One region of the Oscillibacter sp. PEA192 genome, then DNA from elsewhere that is predicted to be linked to it. Evidence: a T-box and tRNA genes for the amino acid it is inferred to sense, from the RefSeq annotation. Region 1 holds a T-box; the other holds one or more tRNA genes.

Region 1 (3,403 bases):
CCCCGACTTCATTGCAGAGCATCCCGGCTGGGTGAACATCGACTACCACTTCCTGGGGATTGACCTGATCCAGACGCCCTGGAGCGCTGTCAGCAGCCTCTCCACGGGCATCACGCTGGCCGCGGTGGGACTGATTCTGATTCCCATCATTTCCGGTGTGTTCAGCTTCCTGCTGAGCAAGGTCAGCATGAGCCAGTCCGCCCAGACTGCGGCTGCCAACGGCTCCACCAAGATGATGATGTGGATGATGCCTCTGATGTCTATCTACATCGCCTTCATCGTGCCCGCCGCCCTGGGCGTGTATTGGGCTGCCCAGAGCGCGTTCTCCATTATCCAGGAGATGGTCCTGGGCAAGTTCTACACCAAGAAGCTGCAGGAAGAGGAGGACGCCCGGCAGGAGATGATCCAGGCGGACCGCCAGAAGCGGATGGAGGAGGCCAAGCTGCTTCAGGAGCAGCAGCGTCAGCAGGCCGCACAGAAGAAGAGCCTGAAGGAAAAGCGGCAGGCGGCGCAGGAGGCCAAGGCCCTGAAGGCCAAAAAGGCGGCCACCAGCACCACGGAAGCGGGCCGTGTGGGAGACCGGCCCTATGCCCGCGGCCGGTCCTACAAGGAGGACCGCTATGATGATCAGTAAGGAGCTTGTTACGCCATGAGACAGTTTATTGATGTAACGGGCAAGACCGAGGATGAGGCCATCCAGAATGCCCTGCGGCAGCTTGGCCTGGACCGGGACGATGTGTCCGTTGAGATTTTGGAGCGAGCAAAGTCCGGTTTCCTGGGTCTGGGCAGCTGCCCGGCCAAGGTCCGGGTGAGCTACGGCCCGGAGGAGGAAGAGGAGGTTCTCGCCCCCGCGCCTGCCCCCAAGGAGAAGCCGCAGGAAGAGCGGCCTAAGCCCCCCAAAGCGGAAAAGCCGCCCAGACAGGAGCGCAAGCCGGCGGAGACGCCGGCGCCCGCCCCGGAGGAGAAGACCCGGCAGTCCGCTCCCGTGCAGACACTGGGCGAAGAAGTGGATGACGAGAAGGCCCAGGCCATCCGTAAGTTCCTCTCCGGCCTGCTGGAGCAGATGGAGAGTGCTGCGGAGATCCACATCTATCTGCTGGAGAAGGGCCGCTACAAGGTGATCCTGGAGGGCAAGAATCTGGGCGCACTGATCGGCCGCCGGGGCGAGACTCTGGACGCCATCCAGCAGCTGACCAGCTATGCGGTGAACCGCAGCGGCAGCGGCCGGGTGAGGGTGCAGCTGGACGCGGAGAATTACCGGGAAAAGCGGGAGCAGAGTCTTCAGCATCTGGCCCGGAAGGTGGCCGCCAAGGTCACCAAGTACCGCCGCAGCGTGACACTGGAACCTATGAATGCCTATGAGCGGCATGTGATCCATACGGCGCTGCAGGATGTGCCCAATGTGACGACCTACTCCACCGGAACGGAGCCCAACCGCCGGGTGATCGTGGCCTACGATCGGGAGAAAAAGTAAATTGGGAAAGGCCGCCCTATGGGGCGGCCTTTTTCTGCGCTTCGGATAAGGGATCAGACCAGGGTCCGGGTGAGAGAGTGCCCTGCCTGGTGCGGCTTCTGTGGGACTCGGCCTTGACATTCTGATGAAAACGTGATACAGTTCTCACGATATCCAAAAGGCAGTGACAGGGAGAAGTATCCCCCATACCCCGGCAAAGAGAGAGGGCGGCTGGTGTGAGCCCTTGCGGGGAGGCGGAAGAACAGGCACCCTGGAGCCGCGGGGCGGAAATGCCCTGCCGGTCCCCGCCGTTACCGGGTGAAGAGTGCGCGTCAGCCAGGCGCGAATTCAGGTGGAACCACGGACTGATTGTTCGCCCTGAGCCGAAAACCGGCTCGGGGCGTTTTTTCTGTCCGGGCCGCCGTAAAGGAGAATGGAACATGAAAAACACCGAGAAGACCATGGAGAAGATCGTGGCCCTGTGTAAGAACCGGGGATTCGTATTCCCCGGCAGTGAGATCTATGGCGGCCTTGCCAACAGCTGGGACTACGGTCCCCTGGGCGTGGAGATGAAGAACAATGTCAAGCGGGCCTGGTGGAAGAAATTCGTCCAGGAGAATCCCTACAACGTGGGACTGGACTCCGCCATTTTGATGAATCCCCAGGTGTGGGTGGCCAGCGGCCACGTATCCACCTTCAACGATCCTCTGATTGACTGCAAGGCCTGCAAGATGCGCCACCGGGCGGACAAGCTGGTGGAGAGCTATGTGCAGGAGCACGGCATGGACGTGAACGTGGAGGCCATGACCCAGGAGGAGCTGGTGGCATTCATCCGGGACAACCAGGTGCCCTGCCCTGGCTGCGGCAAGAGCGACTTCACCGACATCCGCAAGTTCAACCTGATGTTCAAGACCCACCAGGGCGTCACGGAGGACACCGCCAACGAGGTGTACCTGCGGCCGGAGACCGCCCAGGGCATTTTTGTCAACTTTCCCGCCATCCAGCGGACCACCCGCCGGAAGCTGCCCTTCGGCGTGTGCCAGATCGGCAAGTCCTTCCGCAACGAGATCACCCCGGGTAACTTCATTTTCCGCATCCGGGAGTTCGAGCAGATGGAGCTGGAGTTCTTCTGTAAGCCGGACACGGATCTGGAGTGGTTCCAGTATTGGCGGACGTACTGCCACGACTGGCTGAAGGGCCTGAACATCAAGGAGGAGAATCTGCGGCTGCGGGATCACGAGCCCGAGGAGCTGAGTTTCTACTCCAAGGCCACTACGGACTTTGAGTATCTGTTCCCCTTCGGCTGGGGGGAACTGTGGGGTGTGGCGGACCGGACCAACTACGACCTGACCCAGCATCAGGAGCACTCCGGCCAGGATCTGACCTATTTCGATCAGGAGAAGAACGAGCACTATATCCCCTATGTGGTGGAGCCCTCCCTGGGCGCGGACCGGATGACCCTGGCCCTGCTGGTGGAAGCCTACGATGAAGAGGTGGTGGATGCAGAAAAGAACGACGTCCGCACCGTCATGCGGTTCCATCCGGCCATCGCGCCTTTTAAGTGCGCGGTGCTGCCCCTTTCTAAGAAGCTCTCCGAAAAGGCCCGTGAGATCCAGGCGGAGCTCAGCAAGGACTGGATGGTGGACTTTGATGACACCGGTTCCATCGGCAAGCGGTACCGCCGGGAGGACGAGATCGGCACGCCCTACTGCATCACGGTGGACTTCGACACCGTGGGCGATGCGGATAAGGCTGGTGACAACTGCGTTACCGTCCGGGACCGGGACACCATGGAGCAGGTGCGGCTGCCTATCGACCAGCTGAAGAGCTATCTGGCGGAGAAACTGGCATATTGATGCCTGTGTCGATCCTGCTCCAGAACGCCGCGGCGCGGCGTCCGAGCATTTTGCCGGAGGCAAAATCTCGCCGGAGGGCGGATTCATTCCGCCC
Region 2 (3,403 bases), 140 kb from region 1:
TGACTGCCCGCCGCCACCGGCGCCTCCACAGAGTCCGCCAGGGTGACCAGCTGCTGCAGGCTGCCCGCCTTGGTCTTTTCCAGTAGGAGGTGCGTGTTCTCCCCCAGCACTGGCTGCACTGTGGCCTGGGTCCCCAGGGACACGGGCACCGGCGGCAGGGCGGACTCCGGCACCACATTCTCCAGCGTGTAGGTGGAAAAGCCATAGTTCAGCAGATTGGTGGCATCCTCAAACCGCTGGGTGGAGGTTGGTGCCTTCATGATGACGGCGATCAGCTCCATGCCGTCCCGCTCGGCCGTACCAGAGAGGCAGTACAGCGCACTGTCTGTTGAGCCGGTCTTCAGGCCGGTGGCTCCCTGGTAGAAGCGGATCAGGCGGTTGGTGTTCACCAGGGAGGAGGCCCCGTCCCGCAGGGAATCCATCCAGATGGTGGTGTACTGGCGGATGTCCGGGTGGTTTCGGATCAGTTCCCGGCTCATAAGGGCGATGTCGTATGCGGAGGTGACATGCCCCTCCGCCGGCAGGCCGGTGGCATTACAGAAGTGGGTATCGGCCATGCCCAACTCCGCGGCCCGCTGGTTCATTCGCTCCACAAAGGCCTCCTCGCTGCCGGCCACCGTCTCCGCCAGCGCCACGGCGCAGTCGTTGGCAGAGACAACGCACACCGCCTTCAGCATATCGCTGACCGTCATCTGCTCATTCTCCTTCAGCCAGATCTGGCTGCCGCCCATGGAGCAGGCGTGGGCCGACGCGGTGACCACGTCGTCATAGTGGAGCTGTCCGGCGTCGATGGCCTCCATGGTCAGCAGCAGCGTCATGACCTTGGTGACGCTGGCGGGCTCCAGCTTGGCATGTTCGTCCTTGGCGAAGAGGACGGTGCCCGTCTCCTTTTCCATCAGCAGAGCCGAGGGCGCGGATACTTCCAGCGCCTGGGCACTGCTCCCCAGCGCCAGCAGGGCGCACAGCAGCACGACGAGTTTTTTCATGGTGATCCCCCTTTGCTTCGATGGTAGAATCTATGTCCGCGAAAAGGCGTTCATGCCGGAGAAGATTTGGGGGTTGCAAAATATGAAGCGGTCTGGTATAATAACAACTCAGATGCGGCTGTAGTTCATCGGTAGAACGGCAGCTTCCCAAGCTGCATAGGTGGGTTCGACTCCCATCAGCCGCTCCAAAAGAAAATGCGACTTGTTTCGACAAGTCGCATTTTCTTTTGGGTTTCGCTCCCGTTGGTCGCTCCACCCTTCAGTGATTGAAATGCTCGGGCGAAGTGAATTCGCCCTGCGCCAAGGTTTTGCCTGTGGTAAAACGCTTGTACGGCGCAAAGGCGCTGCCGGCCAGAAGGCCGGTTAGATGCTTCTCAAGAAAAATTGCAAATTTGAATGCAAGAGAGTTCGACCGACCTGAGAGGATTTGGATTGTTACCCCTTGCCATGAAAGAGAGACATCTGCTAAAAGCAGATGTCTCTCTTTCGTTCCGCCAAGGGGTTTTCCTGCGGCGAAAACGCTTGCAGGACGCAAAAAAGGAAAGCCTTGAAACCTGACGGTTCCAAGGCTTTCTGTGGCGGAGAAGGAGGGATTCGAACCCTCGAGACCCTTTAGGGGCCTACATGATTTCCAATCATGCGCCCTCGACCAACTAGGCGACTTCTCCATAGCTGTTCTGGTTCTAATTTCTGTATACGAGGCGTCGCCAAATGCGACAGCGTTATTATTATACCAGAGCTTTTCCCAAAGTCAAGCCCCAAAAACGATTTTATCAAAAAAGGCGGAGAGCCGAGGCTCCCCGCCCTGCGCGTCAGCGCATTTCGGAAACGATGCTGTCCACGGCATGGTCCACGGCGACACCCAGCTTGTGGATACTCTTTCCCACCTGCGTTTTCATGGGATCCCTGCCGTAGGGCATCATCATTCCCACTGCCGCGCCGGCCATCAGTCCGGCGCCGATACCGACCCAAAATCCGGTACACATTCTCATCTTCAGTCACTCCTTTGCGGCCTGAGCGTAGTATAGCCGCTTTCCCGGAAAAAAAACGCGTTAGAGCGATTTGCCAGAAACCGGCAGATCCGTTATAATGATGATAACGACATCCAAATCTCAAAACGGCGGGCCCAGGCCCGGACGGAGGAAACCATGACCACCATCTATCTGATTCGCCACGCAGAGGCGGAGGGCAACCTGTACCGCATCGCCCAGGGACAGGCCAACAGCAGCATCACAGACCGGGGCGAGCGGCAGATCCAGGCGCTGGCGCGCCGATTCGCGGATATTCCCATCGACGCGGTCTACGCCAGCGACCTCTACCGCACCTGCGCCACCGCCAGCGCCATATACAAGCCCAAGGGCCTGCCCCTGCACCGGCGGCGGGACCTGCGGGAGATCTGCGTGGGCGTGTGGGAGGAGAAGACCTGGGGAGAGATCGCCCGGCAGGACCCGGCGCAGCTGGAAAACTTCAACCACCGGCTCCACCTGTGGCACGTAGAGGGCGCGGAGACGCCCCAGGCAGTCCAGACCCGGCTGCTGGCGGCCGTGCGGGACATTGCGGCGGCCAATGACGGAAAAACGGCGGCGGTGTTCTCTCATGGCTGCGCCATCCGCCTGCTGCTGGCGGCCCTGCAGGGCATCCCGCTGGAGGAGCTGGGGAAGACGCCCACCGGCAGCAACACCGCTGTCTCTCTGCTGCGGGCGGAGGGGGCGCGGATCCAGGTGGTCTGGCGGGACGATGCGAGCCATCTGACAGACCCGGCCTTCACCCAAGGATGCACCGTGAAGCAGCGGGCCAACGGACTGGAGCCCGGCCTCTATTTCCGCCCCCTGGCGCGGGAGCAGGCGGAGTTTCCGGCGGCGTGGGCGGGGACCTCCGGGGCACTGTCCGCCGGGGCGCCTGTACTGGCGGGGTATCTGGATGGAACGCCTGTGGGCGCGGTGGCCTTTGACGACGGCCGGGAATCGGAGCGGGGCTGCGGCTGGATCCCCCTGCTGGCAGTGGCAGAGCCCTGGCGGCGCCGGGGTTACGGCGTGCAGCTGATCGGCCAGGCAGTGATGCACTATCGCCCCATGGGCCGGGACCGCCTGCGGCTGCCCACGCCGGAGACGGAGGCTGCGGCGGGCTTTTACCGGGAGTTCGGCTTTTCTCCGGCGGCGGACGGGCCGGCGTGGGAAAAGTTCATCGGATATGACCCGGAGTTTCTGGGCACATAAATCCTCCATTCTAAACAGGCAGGGCCGGAGCGAATGCTCCGGCCCTGCCTGTGCTCTTTATTCCAGGTGGCGGACGATGTCCTGGGTCAGGCGGGCGGTCATACCCCAGACGGCGTGGCCCTGCCAATACCAGATGGGGACCTCCACCCGGCCCCGGGCCCAGCGGTAGTCCGCAGGAATCCCCACGGTCTCATAGGGAAA

The links. The T-box of region 1 lies ahead of DN611_RS16360 (glycine--tRNA ligase). A T-box ahead of a tRNA ligase gene usually reads a tRNA of that ligase, here a tRNA-Gly.
Region 2: it encodes a tRNA-Gly, which carries the amino acid that the T-box ahead of DN611_RS16360 (glycine--tRNA ligase) is inferred to sense. The anticodon was not compared.

Annotation. Positions count from the first base shown of each region.
Region 1 covers NZ_AP018532.1:3,315,320-3,318,722, reverse strand. Annotated here, with positions in the region: gene DN611_RS16370 (YidC/Oxa1 family membrane protein insertase) at 1-634, shown strand, start outside; gene jag (RNA-binding cell elongation regulator Jag/EloR) at 650-1,474, shown strand; T-box leader at 1,629-1,837, shown strand; gene DN611_RS16360 (glycine--tRNA ligase) at 1,894-3,309, shown strand.
Region 2 covers NZ_AP018532.1:133,925-137,327, reverse strand. Annotated here, with positions in the region: gene DN611_RS00665 (D-alanyl-D-alanine carboxypeptidase family protein) at 1-986, opposite strand, end outside; tRNA gene DN611_RS00660 (tRNA-Gly) at 1,101-1,174, shown strand; tRNA gene DN611_RS00655 (tRNA-Ser) at 1,563-1,654, opposite strand; gene DN611_RS00650 (hypothetical protein) at 1,799-1,978, opposite strand; gene DN611_RS00645 (bifunctional histidine phosphatase family protein/GNAT family N-acetyltransferase) at 2,135-3,202, shown strand; gene DN611_RS00640 (NUDIX hydrolase) at 3,260-3,403, opposite strand, start outside.